DNA from 4 places in the Streptomyces sp. KMM 9044 genome. Region 1 is predicted to be linked to each of the others. Evidence: riboswitches for the same ligand, from Rfam matches in the RefSeq annotation. Region 1 holds a riboswitch; each other region holds the start of a gene.
The links. A riboswitch is a leader RNA that binds a small molecule or an ion and turns the genes downstream of it on or off. The one in region 1 is predicted to bind cobalamin.
Positions count from the first base shown of each region.

Region 2: another riboswitch for cobalamin. It lies ahead of HUV60_RS31225 (ABC transporter substrate-binding protein); the one in region 1 lies ahead of HUV60_RS02455 ((2Fe-2S) ferredoxin domain-containing protein).
Region 3: another riboswitch for cobalamin. It lies ahead of HUV60_RS06645 (energy-coupling factor ABC transporter permease); the one in region 1 lies ahead of HUV60_RS02455 ((2Fe-2S) ferredoxin domain-containing protein).
Region 4: another riboswitch for cobalamin. It lies ahead of HUV60_RS26630 (cobalamin biosynthesis protein); the one in region 1 lies ahead of HUV60_RS02455 ((2Fe-2S) ferredoxin domain-containing protein).

Region 1 covers NZ_CP113910.1:520,525-524,710, forward strand. The annotation lists gene HUV60_RS02450 ((2Fe-2S)-binding protein) at 1-685, opposite strand, end outside; gene HUV60_RS02455 ((2Fe-2S) ferredoxin domain-containing protein) at 749-1,156, opposite strand; cobalamin riboswitch at 1,202-1,382, opposite strand; gene HUV60_RS02460 (hypothetical protein) at 1,556-1,975, shown strand; cobalamin riboswitch at 1,966-2,146, shown strand; gene HUV60_RS02465 (ABC transporter substrate-binding protein) at 2,175-3,200, shown strand; gene HUV60_RS02470 (FecCD family ABC transporter permease) at 3,197-4,186, shown strand, end outside.
Region 2 covers NZ_CP113910.1:6,961,318-6,965,503, forward strand. The annotation lists gene HUV60_RS31215 (hypothetical protein) at 1-16, shown strand, start outside; gene HUV60_RS31220 (aldo/keto reductase) at 300-1,319, shown strand; cobalamin riboswitch at 1,618-1,826, shown strand; partial or broken gene HUV60_RS31225 (ABC transporter substrate-binding protein) at 1,888-2,817, shown strand; gene HUV60_RS34140 (hypothetical protein) at 2,835-3,101, shown strand; partial or broken gene HUV60_RS31230 (methyltransferase) at 3,194-3,582, shown strand; gene HUV60_RS31235 (TcmI family type II polyketide cyclase) at 3,674-4,009, opposite strand; gene HUV60_RS31240 (SRPBCC family protein) at 4,038-4,186, opposite strand, start outside.
Region 3 covers NZ_CP113910.1:1,475,494-1,479,679, forward strand. The annotation lists gene HUV60_RS06640 (ABC transporter substrate-binding protein) at 1-1,596, opposite strand, end outside; cobalamin riboswitch at 1,828-2,035, shown strand; gene HUV60_RS06645 (energy-coupling factor ABC transporter permease) at 2,066-2,791, shown strand; gene HUV60_RS06650 (energy-coupling factor ABC transporter substrate-binding protein) at 2,788-3,198, shown strand; gene cbiQ (cobalt ECF transporter T component CbiQ) at 3,205-3,954, shown strand; gene HUV60_RS06660 (energy-coupling factor ABC transporter ATP-binding protein) at 3,951-4,186, shown strand, end outside.
Region 4 covers NZ_CP113910.1:5,903,321-5,907,506, reverse strand. The annotation lists gene HUV60_RS26645 (class II aldolase/adducin family protein) at 1-634, opposite strand, end outside; gene HUV60_RS26640 (inorganic phosphate transporter) at 854-2,095, shown strand; gene HUV60_RS26635 (hypothetical protein) at 2,130-2,351, shown strand; cobalamin riboswitch at 2,494-2,636, shown strand; gene HUV60_RS26630 (cobalamin biosynthesis protein) at 2,759-3,739, shown strand; gene HUV60_RS26625 (cobyric acid synthase) at 3,736-4,186, shown strand, end outside.

The DNA.
Region 1 (4,186 bases):
GGCCGGCCAGGCAGCAGTCACCGCACTTGGAGCCGTTCGGCGCACGGTAGTAGAGGCAGCAACTGCGGCGTCGGAACGTGAGATCCGGTCCGGTGATCATTCCCGTGCCCGCAAGCCGTCCGGTACTCAGCAGTTCGGCCGTGAGGCCGGTGAGCGGCTCGCGCAGCCCGGGGCGGGCCCCCAGCAGGGCGTGGGACGCCCCGACGAGCGCGGAGGCGGCGTTCCCGTCCAGCAGACGCGGAGCGATCCTGACACGGAGTCCGGCCGCGAGCCCCCGCAGATGGCCCATCACCTGCTCGTTCAGGGTGAGAACGGGTTCGGGCAACCGCTCGGTGTACCAGCCGGCAGGGCGGGGCAGACGGAGGGCCGGTCCGTCGTCGGCACGCTGCAACTCCGTCAGGTCCAGGACGATGCCGTGCAGCAGTGCGCAAGCGAGGGCGGGGGACCACAGGCGTGCCGCGTGTCCGAGGTGGACGATGGACACACCGATCCGCGGTTCGCGGGTGTGGTGCCGGTGCGCCACGGCCTCGGCCAGGTCGGTGAAGCCCCTCGCATAGGAGTGGTCGAGCGGATGCCAGCCCTCGTCCCGGCCACCGACGTGCACGGCGAAGAACCCGCCGAGGGCCGTCACGTCCCGGAGAGCCGCGGCGACGGCCCCGGCAGCCGCCCGGGCATGTTCGGTCATGTCGGGGCGCTTCCCTTCCGGCGGATGTACCGACACAGGGTCGATGAATGGGTGAGCGTGGTCTCAGGAAGCCGTACGCCGCCGCGGTGGAGTGATGGCGTACAGGTCGAGGATCTCCGGCCGGGGCACTGTTCCGGGTCCGCCGGCGCGTGCCCAGGCGGCGATGTCCTCGATGGCGTCCGGGTCGTTGACCAGTCCGAGCCAGACGGGCCGGGCGCCGGCGGCCCGGCCCGCCGCGGAGGGCTGGACGACGATGACGTTGGCCTGTTCGCACACGTCCAGGCACTCGGACACCCGCACAGGTACCTCCGCGCGCAGGCGCGCTGTCTGCGCCGTGTGGTCGACACCGATCACCTTCGGGCTGCCACAGCAGCAGTCCCTGCACACGACGACTCTGCAGGGCGCCGGGGCGGGCCCCGGGGTCGCGACGTCGACGGACGTCGTTCCGGCCGTGCTCGCTTCGGCGGGCATGCGGCATCGTTCCTCTCTCCGGGGAGATCCGCCCCGGGACGCGTCGAGGAGGCGACCGCGTGAGTCTCCTGGCTCTCGGGTCGATGCGCGCTCCGCGCCTTCCCGCCCTGGTGCGGGCAGTGGTCATGTGCGGGTCTCGCTCGCCGATCACAGTGGCGGGACCGCGCCGGATTCACACCGGCTTCCTCGTTCCGCCGTCGCCCTGTCGTCGGCCATCATTCCATCGCGCGGGCCCTCGCACCACGATGGCCCCCGCCCGCGTCCCCGAGGGGACCGGCCGGGCGGACCGGGCGTACGCGGTGCGCGCGGAACAGGGCCGGGCCGGATGCGCGGGATGCGCGGCACCCGTCGGGCCGTCGTGTTCGTGCACGGACGGGAACATCGTTCCGCCTCGCGGGCGTGCGGTGCCGTCACGGGCGGCCCGGCCGGACGGTCCCGTCCTCGGTCGCGCCGGACACCACGGCGACGGGGATCCCGGCGACGACGTACGCGTGCTGCGCACCCCCGCGCGCCTGCCTGGCCCCGGGCTGCGTCCTCATCCTGGACCTCGCGGGCAAGGAACCGCTCGCCCGCGAGGTCGTCCCGTCCAAGGTGGTGCGGCGCGGTGACGGCCCGACGGTGCGGACCGGCACGACAGCAGGGGTGTACGGCCGGTCCCGTACGCCCTTTCGCCCTCGCCCCAAGGAACCGCTCGCCCGCGAGGTCGTCCCGTCCAAGGTGGTGCGGCGCGGTGACGGCCCGACGGTGCGGACCGGCACGACAGCAGGGGTGTACGGCCGGTCCCGTACGCCCTTTCGCCCTCGCCCCGGGGAAACGTAGTATCACCTGGTCATCGCCGCGACGGGAGACAGGAAGCCGGTGCGAATCCGGCACGGTCCCGCCACTGTGACCGGGGAGCGCCCCTCCGACACGCCACTGCGCGCCGCGCGGGAAGGCGGAGGGGAACGTCGATCCGGGAGTCAGGACACTGGCCTGTCGCGGGCCCGTCCCAAGGAGCGCGGACTCCAGGAGGCTTCACGTGTTTCCCTTGCTCACCCCTGCGCGAAAGCGCCAGTGCCGTCGCACGACGGCCGCGGCGGTCGCACTGTCGGCGGTCCTGCTGACCGCCGGCTGCGGCTCGTCCGACGACGGCGCCGGCCACGCGAAGGCCACCTCGACCGTGCCCGGAGGCTTTCCCGTCACCATCGACAACTGCGGTGTGAGGACGACGTACGGCACACCGCCGTCCCGGGTGGTCACCATCCACCAGCACCCCGCGGAACTGATGCTCGCCCTCGGTCTGGAGGACCACATGGTGGGCACCGCCTTCCCCGACTCGGCCGTACTGCCGGAGCTGAGGAAGGACTTCGAGACGGTACCGGAACTCGCCCAGAGGGAACCGTCGTTCGAGAGGATCCTCGACGCCGAACCCGACTTCGTCTACGGCGGCTACGGCAGCGCCTTCGCCGAGAACGAGGGCCGCTCCCGCAAGGCGTTCGCCGATGCCGGCATCGACACGTACCTCAACCGTGAGTACTGCGGCGGGAAGCAGCTGACGATGGAGGACACCTACGCCGAGGTCCGCACCATAGGCCGGATCTTCGACGTGTCCGACCGTGCCGACGAACTGGTCGCCGACCTCCGGGGCAGGGTCGGCGAGGCCGCGTCCGCCGTCGAGGGGGAGCCGGAGGTACCGGTCTTCGTCTACGACAGCGGCGACAAGAGCGCCTTCACCGCGGGCGGCAAGGGCCTGGGCACCGAGCTGATCCGGCTGGCCGGCGGGAAGAACGTGTTCGCCGACCTCGACGAGGTCTTCGGTGACGTCTCCTGGGAACAGGTTGTCGAGCGCAGGCCCGAGGTGATCGCCATCTACGACTACGCCGGCGCAGGCGGCGTCGAGCAGAAGAAGAAGTTCCTGCTCTCCCAACCCGCCCTCGCCGACGTACCCGCCGTCAGGAACAAGCGGTTCGTCGTCCTCCCACTGACCGCGACCCTGATCGGTATCCGGTCGGCGTACGCGGTCGGGGACCTGGCCCGCGGGCTGCATCCCCAGAGTTTCCGATGACGCGCACCGTCACCGGACCATCCGTGGGGCCGGTTTCGACGGAGGGGCGGGAAAAGGGCCGCACGGCCACGGCCGGCATCCTGCTCGTGCTGGCCGTTCTGCTCGTGGCCTCCGCCACGGCGGGCCTGGCCATCGGCTCGGTCCAGGTACCGCCCGGCCAGGTCTGGGGCATCGTGACGCACGCGCTGGGCGCCGACTGGACGCAGCCGGCCTGGTCCGGTGCACGGGAGACCATCGTGCTGGACGTACGGGCGCCACGCGTCCTGCTCGGAGCCGTGACCGGCGCCGGCCTCGCGGTGGTGGGCGCCGCCCTGCAGGCGCTGGTACGCAACCCGCTCGCCGAGCCCTACCTGCTCGGGGTCTCCTCCGGGGCGTCCCTCGGCGCGGTCGCGGTCATCGTCTTCGGCGTCAGCGTCGTCGGTCCCCTCTCCCTGTCCGCCGCCGCCTTCGCCGGTGCCCTCGGCGCACTGCTGCTCGTCTACTCCACCGCCCGCACCGGCGGGCGCATCACCTCGACGCGTCTGGTCCTGTCCGGGGTGGCGATCGCGGCGGTACTCACCGCCGTGCTCAACCTGCTGCTGCTCACCACCGACCGCGGCAACGAGGCCCGGACCGTGCTCGCCTGGACTCTTGGCGGCCTCGGTGGCGTCAACTGGGGCACTCTGTGGCTGCCGGGGCTGACGGTGCTGCTGGGCATCGGCGTTCTCCTGGTGCAGGCCCGGAACCTGAACCTGCTGCTGGCCGGTGAGGAGGCGGCGACGACCATGGGCCTGGACGTGGCCCGCTTCCGGGCCCGGATGTTCGTCCTGCTCTCCCTGGTGACAGGTGTCCTGGTCGCGGCGGCCGGCCCGATCGGCTTCGTCGGCCTGATGCTGCCGCACATCGTGCGCCTGTTCGTCGGCGGCGAGCACCGCCGGGTGCTTCCCACCGCCGCGCTCGCCGGGGCGGTCTTCCTGATCTGGGCCGACATCGCCGCCCGCACGATC
Region 2 (4,186 bases), 6.4 Mb from region 1:
CCTCAAGGACACGTGACGGTTCTCCACCGCCGCCGGACGGCCGATCCGGTGCGGGAGCGCACCACCGGCCCCGGCCGCGACGGCGCACCGGCGCGTCCGTACCCGCCGTGACGAAGACGGCGGCTGCCGTCCTTTCGGCCGCGGTCGCCGTACCACTGTCGCACTTGTAAAGCGGAACGCTGCTCCGTATTATTTCCGGAGCGGCGTTCCGCTTTTTCGTGGTGTCGGAGTGGACGTCCGGCAACCAGGCCACGCCGCGCCCTACCACAACACCCCACTCCCTATGGAGGAACACGGCCATGCAATACCGCACCTTGGGCCGCACCGGCGTGCAGGTCAGCTCCCTCGCGCTCGGCGCGATGAACTTCGGCAGGATCGGACGCACCACTCAGGACGAGGTCACCGCCGTCGTCGACGCCGCCCTGGAGGCAGGGATCAATCTCGTCGACACCGCCGACGCGTACAGCGGCGGCGAGTCGGAGGAGATGGTGGGCAGGGCCGTCGCCGGGCGTCGTGACGACATCGTGCTGGCCACGAAGGCGACGATGCCCATGGGGGACGAGCGAAATCATCAGGGCAGTTCGCGCCGCTGGCTGGTCACCGCCCTTGAGGACAGCCTGCGCCGCCTCGGCGTCGACCACGTCGACCTCTACCAGATCCACCGATGGGACCCGCACACCAGTGACGAGGAGACCCTGTCGGCGCTGACCGATCTGCAGCGCGCCGGAAAGATCCGCTACTTCGGCTCCTCGACCTTCCCGGCGCACCGGATCGTGCAGGCCCAGTGGGCCGCCCGTGACCATCGCCTGAGCCGCTACGTCACCGAACAGCCCAGTTACTCGATCCTGCAGCGCGGGATCGAGACCCACGTGCTGCCCGTGACCGAGGAGTACGGCCTCGGCGTACTGGTGTGGAGCCCGTTGGCCTCCGGCTGGCTCTCGGGTGTGGTCCGCGAGGGCCGGGACGTCACCACCAACCGCTCCACGTTCATGCCGCAGCGCTTCGACACCGCCGTCCCCTCCAACCGGGCCAGGCTCGACGCCGTCGAGCGACTCGCCAGGATCGCCGATGAGGCCGGCCTGACCATGATTCAGCTGGCGCTCGGATTCGTGACCGCGCACCCCGCTGTGACCAGCGCGCTGATCGGCCCTCGCACACTGGACCACCTGCGCTCGCAACTTGCCGCCGTCGGCACCGTGCTCCCCGCCGACGTGCTGGACGCGATCGACGCCGTGGTCACCCCCGGCACCGACCTGGCCGCGCACGAGAAGAACGACACCCCGCCCGCGCTGCTCGACCCCTCGCTGCGCCGCCGTTGACCCTCCGGGGGCCGCGCGCCGAAGGGGAACGCGCACGGCAGGCCGTCGCACGGGTGCTCCCCGCGACGGCCTGCACGGAACGCGCCGTGGCCGGCGCCGACGCAGGTCGCGGTCCGTTCGGGGCCAGAATGCCGGTGTCCACACCGGCGCGGCTCGGCGGGAGGCGTCCGTCCACCCGTGAGGACAGCTGCAGCGTACGCGTCCGAACCCTCTGAGCAGTCCCATGTCCGACCGGTCCGCCACCGACGGCACCGGACAGGGCAACCCCATACGCTCCGTCCAGGCCGCCCGGCCGATCTTGGTACGCTTCCGAGCCAGTCGTGCCACATCCGAGGCCAGGGAATCCGGTGGAAATCCGGAACTGACGCGCAGCGGTGAGGGGGGACGGGCGGAGCATTCATGACGCCACTGGGGCGGCCGGCCGGAAGAACGACGCGCACTGCCCCGGGAAGGCGCTCCGTCCGGGCGAACCCGAGTCCGAAGACCTGCTGGCACCAGGCCGCCATGGGCGGCGGGGTCCTCCGCAGGCCAGGCTCCGCGTGCGAGTCCCGACAGGCAAGGCGTCCCCGTGCCCCGTGCTCTCCCCGCTGCCGTGCCGCAAGCCCTTCTCATCGCTCCCGCCCTGCTGCTCACCGCCTGTGATGGTGACCCCGGAGACGACGGCGCCGGCAAGGGCCCGGACAAGCCCGCCGCGTCCGTCCACCCGCTCGCCCTCGACAACTGCGGACACCAGGTCACAGTGAAGTCCGTACACCAACGGGTCCTCTCCCTCAACCAGGGCACCACCGAGATCCTGCTCGCCCCCGGCCTCGCCGAACGCATGGCCGGCACCGCCACCTGGACCGACCCGGTGATGAAGGACCTCGAGAAGGCCGACGCGTCGGTGCCCCGCCTGGCGGACAACGGTCCGTCCTTCGAGAAGATGCTGGAACCGAACCCGACTTCGTCACCGCCTCCTTCGTCTCCACACTCGGCAGAGGCGGCGTCGCCACCCGTGAGCAGTTCGGGGAACTGGGCGTACCCACGTATGTCTCACCAGCCGACTGCGCCGCCGGAAAGGGCAACGACAGCGGTGGTGACGGCTCCCGCAGTGAGCCGCTCGCCCTCGACACCGTCTACGCCGAAATACGCGACCCTGCGTGCGTGTTCGGCATCGAGGAACACGGTGACAAGCTGGTCGCGGAACTGAAGGAGCGGGTACGCAAGGCCACCGACGGCCTGGACGCTTCCGGCACCTCCCTCATGTACCGGCTCGCCAACTCGCAGTCGCCCTACCTGGCAGGCTGCTGCGGCGCCCCCGGTGCCATCACCCGCGCGACCGGTGCCGAGAACGGCCTTCTCCGACACCCACGACGAGTGGCCGCAGATCAACCGGGAGACCGTCGCCGACCGCGGCCCCGACGTCATCGTCCTCGGCGACCTCACCCGCAGGTCCCGGACCGCGGAAACCGCCGAGGCGAAGATCCGTTTCCTGGAGACCAATACGGCTCCGGCAAGTCGACACTGCTGCGCCTGCTGGCCGGCGTCCTCACGCCATCCGCCGGCGTCGTCCGGCTCGACGGCCGGGCCCTGCCCGAGGCCGGCCGCCGGGCCGTCGCGCGCGCCGAGGACACCCTCGTGGCCTGGAAGCGGGCCGAGAACAACAAGGGCACCTTCCCGCTGTCCGGCGGTGTCGTGGCCTTCAAGAACTTCGTGGGCGCGGCCAACGAGCGCAACACCGTCCGCGACACCCCGGTCACCGGCAACACCTGCACGCTCTTTGAGCCCGCCGGACTGTGCTGAACTCCCCGCCGCACCACCGACCCGTCCCTCACCACCCCGCCCCCAGCTCCCGCCCTCCCTCGCCACGGCACAACAGAAGAAGCGAGGCGACGGATGGCGCCGGCCCCCGGCTGTGGGAGGACGGCGCGCCGGCCGGCCGGGCCCGGCTCATCGCCGGGGACCGCCGCCAGGACGTCCCCGTACGGGCGGACCTCTGCCTCATCAAGAACGTTCTGGAGCGGGCACGACGACAGCACCCGCCGGGTCCTGGCCGGCATCCGCGCGGCCCGGAGCGCGCGCCGTCGTCATCGACAACCTCGTCGACGACACCCCGCCGATGCGGTTCACCACGGCCATGGACCTGCTGCTCCTCACCGTCGGCGGTGCCAAGCACACCCGGCAGAGCATGACCGGCCGGCTGACCGAGGCGGGCCTGGTCATCGGCGAGGTCCGGCCGGTCAACGCCTGCCCGCACGCCTTCGAGTGCACCGTCCCCGGCTGATCCGTACCGCACCGGCCGGGTCCAGCCCCGAGGCCGCCGGTCCCGCGACACGCACGGGACCAGCGGCCTCGGGGCGTTCCGGGCCGGCCGCTCAGGAGCCGGCGCCGCGCTCCCAGTGGTAGAAGCACTGCGCCATGGCGTCCTTGGGGCTGCGCCAGGTCCGGGGGTTGTACGGGCTGACGTACGCCTCCAGCTGTTCGCTGATGCCGCGGAACTCGGGGTGTCCGGCCACCTTCGCGATGGCGGGCGCCGGGTCCCGCTCGGACTCGATGAGGTGCAGATACACGTCGTCGCCGAACTGGAAGAGCCGGCGTCCGCTCACCCCGATCAGGCCAGGCAGTTCACCCCGGTCGGAGGCGGCGAACACATCGGCGATCTGTGACGCCGAGCCGGGCGCCATACGGGCCACGATGAGTGCGTGGTGCATCGACGGTCCTTTCCGGATCGGTCGGCGGTCAGCGGGAGGTGACGGACGCGGTGTTCCTGCGCTCGTCGGAGGCCTGCTCGATCCGGTCCCGGATGAGCGCCATCTGCGTACGAGAGTTGCGGTTGATGTTGTCCGTCATCCAGGCGTCGTCGACCGGTGCGTCGGGTTTCATCGCGA
Region 3 (4,186 bases), 950 kb from region 1:
CTCGGCGTTCCACCAGGGGCCGCTGGCGAAGCCGTGCTCGTGCGGTTCGACCTGGGTGGTGAGTCCGTCCCAGCGGTCGGCGAGGACGTAGAGGTGGTCGATGTGGGTGAGGAAGGTGTAGCCGGGGTTCTTGACGAGTTCACGCTGGAGGTCGTCGTAGGCGGCCTTGCGGTCCTCGGGGTCCTGGCTGCGGCGGCCGGTGTCGAGGGCCTCGTCGACGGCGGGGTTGTCGTAGCGGGCCATGTTGTTGAAGCCGTCACCGGCGAGGGAGGAGTGCAGGAGGGTGTAGAGGCCGAAGTCGGGGTCGCCGGTGCTGCCGAAGCCGGCGAGGACGGCGTCCTTGCCCATCCGGGGTTCGATGACCTCCCAGGTGGCGCCCTCGACCTTGACGTCGATGCCGGCCTTCTTGGCGTCGGAGGCGTAGGCGAGGGCGTGGTCCTGGCGGACCTTGTCGCCGGAGGGGTAGAAGAGAGTGAAGCCGGCCCGGACGCCGTCCTTGGCGCGGATGCCTTCCTCGCCGTCCCCGCCGGTCTTCCAGCCGGCCTCGTCGAGGATGCTGCGGGCCTCGTCGAGGTCCTGGGGGCGTTCGACGTCCTTGGTGTACCAGGGGTCGTCCAGGGGCAGCGGGCCGTAGGCGGGGCGGCCGGCTCCGTCGAGGATCTTGTCGACCATGGCCTCGCGGTCCACGGCGAGGTCGAGGGCGCGGCGGATCGCGGTGTCGCCGGTGACCTCGTTCGCGGTGGGGAGAGTGACGGCACGGAAGTCGTAGGAGGTGGCCTGGTGGGTCTTGAGGCCGTCGTCGTTCTTGAAGGTGGCGGCGAGGTTGGGCGGGAGGGTCGCGCCGTCGAGGTCGCCGGAGCGCAGGCGGGTGGCGCGGACGTCGTCGTCGGCGATGACCGCCATGGTGAGCTTTTTCACCTTCGGGGCGCCGCCCCAGTAGTCCGGGTTCGCCTTGAAGGTGAGCTTCTCGCCCTTGCTCCAGCCGGTGAGGACGTACGGTCCGGTGCCGACCGGCTCGGTGTTGAAGGCGCCGGTGTTGGGATCCTGCCCGGCGGTGATGTGCTCGGGGACGATGGGCAGGACGGTGCGGGCGGCGAAGGCCGCGTACGGGTACTTGAGGGTGAAGACGACCTTGTCGTCGCCGCCCGCGCGGACCTTCTCGACGGCGTCCAGTTCGCTCTTGGCGGTGTTGTTGGTCTTGTCGTCGAGCACCGTTTCGTACGTGTGGACGACGTCCTCGGCGGTGAGGGGTTCGCCGTCGCTGAACGTCACGCCGGAGCGCAGGGTGTAGGTGTAGGTGCGGCCGTCGTCGCCGATCTCGGGCAGGGCCTTCGCCAGGGCGGGCTCGAGTTCCAGGTCTGCGTCCCGGGCCAGCAGCCCGTCGAAGATCTTGGAGTTGCCGTCCTTGCCGTAGCCGAGCAGGGGGCTGAGGGTGTCGGGTTCGGAGGGAACGCCGATCACCACGGACTCGGCGGACCCGCCGCCGTGCACACCGGCGTCCGAGCCGCCGGTCGGCGCCGAGCAGGCGGCGGCCAGCGCGAGCGCGGCGGCCGTGGTCGCCGTGCCGGTGGTACGCCGTATTCGTCGGGTCGTCATCGAACCTCACACCTCTGCTGACTGGAATTCGTTGTTGCATATTAATTGCAGCAAGGTTCTGCCCAGGGCCCCGGCCCCTCATGCCGACGTTTCGGGGAACAGCGGCGCCGGGGTGCCGCCCTTGTCATCGGCGTGCGTCGGGTGTCAAGGCCGCAGGTGTGCGCCGGGGTGCGAGCTGTGCAGCGCCGTCCGCGCGCCGCGGCACCTGCTTGTCACCGGGCCGGAGCCGGTCTACTGTCGCCACGCCTTGGTGAACGGGAAATCCGGTGCGATACCGGTGCGGCCCTCGCCACTGTGATCGGGAAGTCCGGCTCCGGCCCCTGGTCCTGTCCCCGACAGGACCGACGGGCAGCCACTGGGTCCCCCTGGGACCCGGGAAGGCGGAGTTCGGGCGGTGGTACCCGTCAGCCAGGAGACCGGCCAAGGCGCGTCAACCATCCACGAGGTGCTGGAGAGGGTCTGCTGAGTCATGCATATTGCCGAAGGTTTTCTGCCACCGGCGCACGCGGTCGCCTGGGGTGCCGCGGCGACGCCGTTCGTCGTCCACGGCGCCCGGTCACTCATCCGTGACGTCAGGGAACATCCCGAGAGCACGCTGTTGCTCGGCGCCTCGGGAGCGTTCACCTTCGTTCTGTCCGCGCTGAAACTCCCCTCGGTTACCGGGAGTTGTTCCCATCCCACCGGCACCGGGCTGGGCGCCATCCTGTTCCGGCCGCCGGTCATGGCGGTGCTGGGCACCATCACCCTGCTGTTCCAGGCCCTGTTGCTCGCCCATGGCGGGCTGACCACGCTGGGCGCCAACGTCTTCTCCATGGCGGTGGTCGGGCCGTGGGCGGGGTACGGCGTGTACCGGCTGGCCCGGCGGTACGGGGCGCCGCTGATGGCGGCGGTGTTCTGCGGCGCGTTCGTCGCCGACCTGTCCACGTACTGCGTCACCAGCGCGCAACTGGCGCTCGCCTTCCCCGATCCGGGGAGCGGGTTCCTGGGCGCGCTCGGGAAGTTCGGCTCCATCTTCGCCGTCACGCAGCTCCCGCTCGCGGTGAGCGAGGGGCTGCTGACCGTGCTGGTGATGCGCCTGCTGGTGCAGTCCAGCAGGGGTGAACTGACCCGTCTCGGCGTGCTGGTGGCCAAAGCCGCCCGCAACAGGCCTGCCTCGTCGGCGACGGCGGGTACGGAATCGGAGGTGGCGCGATGACCAGGAACGCGAAGATCAACTCGCTGCTGCTGCTCGCCGTGGCCGCGCTCGCGGTGCTGCCGCTGGCGCTCGGGCTCGGCGACCACAAGGAGGAGCCGTTCGCCGGTGCGGACGGTGAGGCTCAGACCGCGATCACCGAGATCGAACCCGACTACGAGCCGTGGTTCTCGCCGCTGTACGAACCCCCGTCCGGTGAGATCGAGTCGGGGCTGTTCGCCCTCCAGGCCGCCGGCGGCGCGGGGGTCCTGGCGTACTGCTTCGGGGTGCGGCGCGGGCGGCGGCAGGGTGCGGAGCGGGCACGGGAGCAGCAGTCGGCGGCCGGCACCGGACCGGGCTCCGGCACCGGCACCGGCACCGGCTCCGGCTCCGGCTCCGGTGAAGCGGTCTCCCCCGGGCCCCGGGCCTGATCGCGCGTGCTGCCGATCGACGTGGCGGCGCACAGCAGTCGCTGGCGCCGCCGTCATCCGGTGGACAAGGCCGTGCTCGGACTGGGGCTCACCGTGCTCGCGGTCTCCCTGCCTCCATGGCCGGGCGCGGCTCTGGTGCTGGTGACCGCGCTCGCGGTGCTGCTGGGCCCGGCGGGGGTGCCGGGCCGGCGGCTGTGGCGTGCCTACCGGGTACCGCTGGGCTTCTGCGTCACCGGGACGCTCACGCTGCTCGTGCAGGTGGGCGGACCGGACGGGTGGGTGTCACCGGCCCCCGAAGGGCCGCTGCGTGCAGGCGAGTTGCTGCTGCGCACCTCGGCGGCGTCCCTCGGGGTGCTGCTGTTCGCGTTCACCACGCCGATGTCGGACCTGCTGCCGCGCCTGGTACGGGCCGGGGTGCCCGCACCCCTGGTGGACGTGGCCCTGGTGACGTACCGCATGAGCTTCCTGCTGCTCGACTCCGTGCGCCGGGTCGGTCAGGCGCAGGCGGCCCGGCTGGGGCACACCGCCCGGGCGGCGTCGTGGCGTTCGCTGGGCGGGCTCGGCGCGACGGCGTTCGTCCGGTCCTTCGACCGGGCGGCGCGACTGCAGGCGGGGCTCGCCGGGCGCGGTTACGACGGCACGCTGCGCGTCCTGGTGCCCGAGGCGCGGATCTCCGTACGGTTCACGGCCGTGAGCGTGCTGCTGCTCGTGACGCTGGCCACCGTCACCCTTCTCCTGGAAAGCCGCATGTCATGAGCGATCCCGCACCGAAAGGTCCCGCGCTGGTCGCCCTGCGGGACGCGTCCTTCGCCTACGAGGACGGCCCGGCCGTACTGAGCGGCCTCGACTTCGAGGTGCGTCAGGGGCGCGCACTCGCGTTGCTGGGCCGCAACGGCAGTGGCAAGACCACGTTGATGCGGCTGCTGAGCGGTGGACTGCGGCCGAGCGGCGGTGAGTTGACGGTGGAGGGCCGGCCCGTGCGGTACGA
Region 4 (4,186 bases), 5.4 Mb from region 1:
TCGGGGAGCGGCCGGGGACGGACGAGGCGGTCAGCCAGAGTCTGCACATCCACTCCAGCTGGGCGGTGCGGTCGTAGGCCTGGTCGAGGGTCGTGCCGTAGGTGACGGTGCCGTGGTTCTGGAGGAGGCAGCCGGCGCGGTCCTCGAGGGCGCGCAGCATGTTCTCGGCCAGCTCGTCGGTGCCGTAGGTCGCGTACGGGGCCACCCGTGCGGGTCCGCCGAGCGCGGCGGCCATGTAGTGGATCAGCGGGAGTTCGTCGACAAGTGTGGAGACGGCCGTCGCGTGCACGGCGTGGGTGTGCACCACCGCGCGGGCGCCGGTCGTGCGGTACACCGCGAGATGCATGGGCAGCTCGCTGGTCGGGGCCAGGGTGCCGAGGATTTGCCGGCCGGTGAGGTCGACGCCGGTCACGTCGTCCGGCGTCAGCCGGTCGTAGGGCACGCCCGAGGGGGTGACCAGCACGGTCTCCCCCACCCGCAGCGAGACGTTGCCGGAGGTCCCGACGACGAGCCCGTCCGCGGCGGTTCGGCGGGCCGCCCCGACGAGGGCGGTCCAGGCGCGGGCCTCCTCGTCGCTCGCCGGCCGCTCCCACCGCTTCTTCGTGTCCCGCCGGTCGACCTGTTGCTCAGCCATGCCGTGATCCTGCCGGGTGACCGAAATCTCTTCAACGGCGTGCCTTCGGCTCCCGGCCGTGCCCACCCGCTTCCGGCCGACCGTCCGCAGCCGCTTCCGGCCGACCGTGGAGCATCCGGCTTCACCACGGTCACTCCGACGCCCATCCCAGTTCATCTTCCGTTCATTCAGGTTACTTACGTTCAACGCGCCAATGACTTCGAACGATTGCCTGGGTAAATGGAAAGCTTCTCGCTGATCCTCGCGATTGTGGTAGTAACCGCACTCGCGTTTGATTTCACGAACGGTTTCCACGACACCGCGAACGCGATGGCGACGACCATTTCGACCGGTGCTCTCAAGCCCAAGGTTGCGGTGGCCATGTCCGCCGTGCTCAACCTGGTGGGCGCCTTCCTCTCCGTGGAGGTCGCCAACACGATCTCCAAGGGCCTCGTCGACGAGGCCGGCATCCGTCCCGAGGTCATCTTCGCCGCACTGGTCGGCGCGATCCTCTGGAACCTCCTGACCTGGCTGGTCGGTCTGCCGTCCAGTTCCTCGCACGCCCTGATGGGCGGCCTGATCGGCGCCACCGTCGCCTCGGCGGGCTTCGGCGCCGTGCACGGCGACGTCCTGGTCACCAAGGTACTGATCCCCGCGATCGCCGCGCCGCTGGTCGCCGGCCTGGCCGCGATGTTCGCGACCCGGCTGACCTACCGCATGGGCCGCAAATCGGCCGACAGCAAGGCCTCCGAGAAGGGGTACCGGGCCGGACAGATCGCCTCCGCCGGCCTGGTCTCCCTGGCCCACGGCACCAACGACGCCCAGAAGACGATGGGCATCATCACCCTGGCCCTGGTCACCGGCGGCACCCTCGCCCCGGACTCCGACCCGCCGATGTGGGTCATCCTCTCCGCGGGCATCGCCATCGCGCTCGGCACCTACCTCGGCGGCTGGCGCATCATCCGCACCATGGGCAAGGGCCTGACCGACCTCCAGCCGCAGCAGGGCTTCGCCGCCCAGACCAGCGCCGCGACGGTCATCCTGGCCTCCTCCCACCTCGGTTTCTCCCTGTCCACCACGCACTCGGTCTCGGGTTCGGTGATGGGTGCGGGCCTGGGCCGCAAGGGCGGCGTGGTCCGCTGGTCGACGGCCACCCGGATGTTCGTCGCCTGGGGCCTGACGCTGCCTGCGGCGGCCCTGGTCGCGGCGATCGCGGAGTGGGTCTGCGGCTTCGGCGGCTGGGGCACCGCCCTCGTCGCCGTCTTCCTGGTCGGCTCCAGCGCGGCGATCTGGAAGATCTCCCGGCGCGAGGTCATCGACCACACCAACGTGAACGAGACCGACGAGGAACAGAGCGGCGTCGTGACCGCGGCCATGGCCGCGGTGGCCATCCCGCCGGCGGGCCACGTGAGCGACGAACTCTCGGCCACCGTCCCGGCCCCCGCCGACCCGACGGCCCCTCCGGCCAAGACCACGGTCTGACCCCCACAGCAGGACGCGAAGGAAGAAGAGCACCATGAAGATCGACTGGGCCGCCCTCGGTTCCGTCTTCGGCGTCAGCCTCGTGGTCACCGTGGCGCTGGTGGCCCTGTTCACCTTGGGCATCACCGGCCTGTCCCGCCGTGAACGGGCCGCCGCCCAGGGCGGGTCCGCGGCCCTCGCGGTCACCGGTGCCTACGCCTGCTTCGCGGCGTGCGCGGCGGCGGTGGCGTACGGGATCCACCTGATCATGGCCTGACGGCCGCGCGACGGGCGGTGCGGGGCGCGTTGCCTCCGTACCGCCCGTTCACCGTGCCCGTGCCGCCTTCGGGGTTCACCCTCCCGAACCCCTCTGTGGGCCTCAGCACACTTCAGCCTCGCAGGTCAACGGCAAGTTGACGGTTCTTCCGGACCATGGTGGACTGCCGAAGCCACTACGGGCGGCAGGAGAGGAAGCCGGTGCGATTCCGGCGCGGTCCCGCCACTGTCACCGGGGTGAACCACCCCGGGAGCCAGGAACTCTCGCCGCCGGTCTCGTCGAACCAGGGCGTGGACACCCTGAGTGAGGACATATCGTCATGCCCGGCTGCCTGTCGAGGTCGACCAACGACGCCCCGCCCCCGCCCGGGGCGACCGCCCCCACCGGATCCCTCACCGGCTGAACCCATGGGTGCCGATCGCGCGTTCGCGTACGGCGCCGCTGCCGGCCTCCTCGGCGACCTGCTCCTCGGCGATCCCCGCCGAGGGCATCCGGTCGCCGCTTTCGGGCGGGCCGCGGCTGCCGTGGAACACATGCTGTGGCGGGACGACCGGGGCCGGGGCGCGCTGCACACCGCCATCTGCGTCGGCGGGGCCGTCGCTCTGGGGAGCCTGGCCGCCCGCTGTGTGCGGTCCTCCCCCGCCGCCTCCGTCGCCCTGACCGGCGCGGCCACCTGGGCCGTCGTCGGAGGGACGTCGCTGGCCCGGGAGGCCCGAGCCATCGGGCGCGCCCTGGAGTCCGGGACCGCCGAGGGCATCGCCGCGGCACGGGCGCGGCTGCCGCACCTGTGCGGGCGGGACCCGCAGGCACTGGACGCCGACGGGATCGCCCGCGCGGTCGTGGAGTCCGTCGCCGAGAACACCTCCGACGCCGTGGTGGGCGCCCTGGTGTGGGGGGCCTTCGCCGGTGTGCCGGGGCTGCTCGGGTTCCGGGCCGTCAACACCCTGGACGCCATGGTCGGCCACAAGTCCCCCCGCCACCTGCGCTACGGCTGGGCCTCCGCGCGCCTCGACGACGTCGCCGGGTGGCCCGGGGCGCGGCTGACCGCCGTCCTCGCCTCGGCCGCCGGGCCGGACCCGCGGGGCGCGGTGCGGGCCTGGCGCGCGGATGCCGCCACGCATCCGAGTCCCAACGCCGGGCCCGTGGAGGCGTCCTTCGCGGGCGCGCTCGGCGTGCGGCTCGGAGGGACGCTGTCCTACGCCGGGCGGGTCGAGCACCGGCCCGTCCTCAACGGCGGCGGCCGTGCCGTGGCCGTTGAGGACATCGACCGCGCGGTACGGCTCTCGCGCCGCGTCGGCTGGCTGGCGCTCGGTGCCGGCGCCGTCGCGCGGCCCGCGGTGCGAGCGGCGATGCGGTCGGCGCGCCGCGGGAAGGGACGTACGTCATGAGCGGTGGGGGCCTGCTGGTCGCCGGTACGACGTCGGACGCCGGCAAGAGTGTGGTGACCGCCGGGATCTGCCGGTGGCTGGTGCGGCAGGGCGTCAAGGTCGCGCCGTTCAAGGCGCAGAACATGTCGCTGAACTCGTTCGTGACGCGGGAGGGCGCCGAGATCGGCCGGGCGCAGGCCATGCAGGCCCAGGCCTGCCGGGTGGAGCCGCACGCGCTGATGAACCCGGTGCTGCTCAAGCCCGGCGGGGAACGGAGCAGCCAGGTCGTCCTGCTGGGCCGGGCGGTCGGAGAGCTGAGCGCGCGCGGCTACCACGGCGGGCGGCAACAGCAACTCCTGGGCACGGTGCTGGACTGTCTCGCACAGTTGCGGGGCACGTATGACGCGGTGATCTGCGAAGGGGCCGGCAGCCCGGCCGAGATCAACCTGCGGCGCACCGACATCGTCA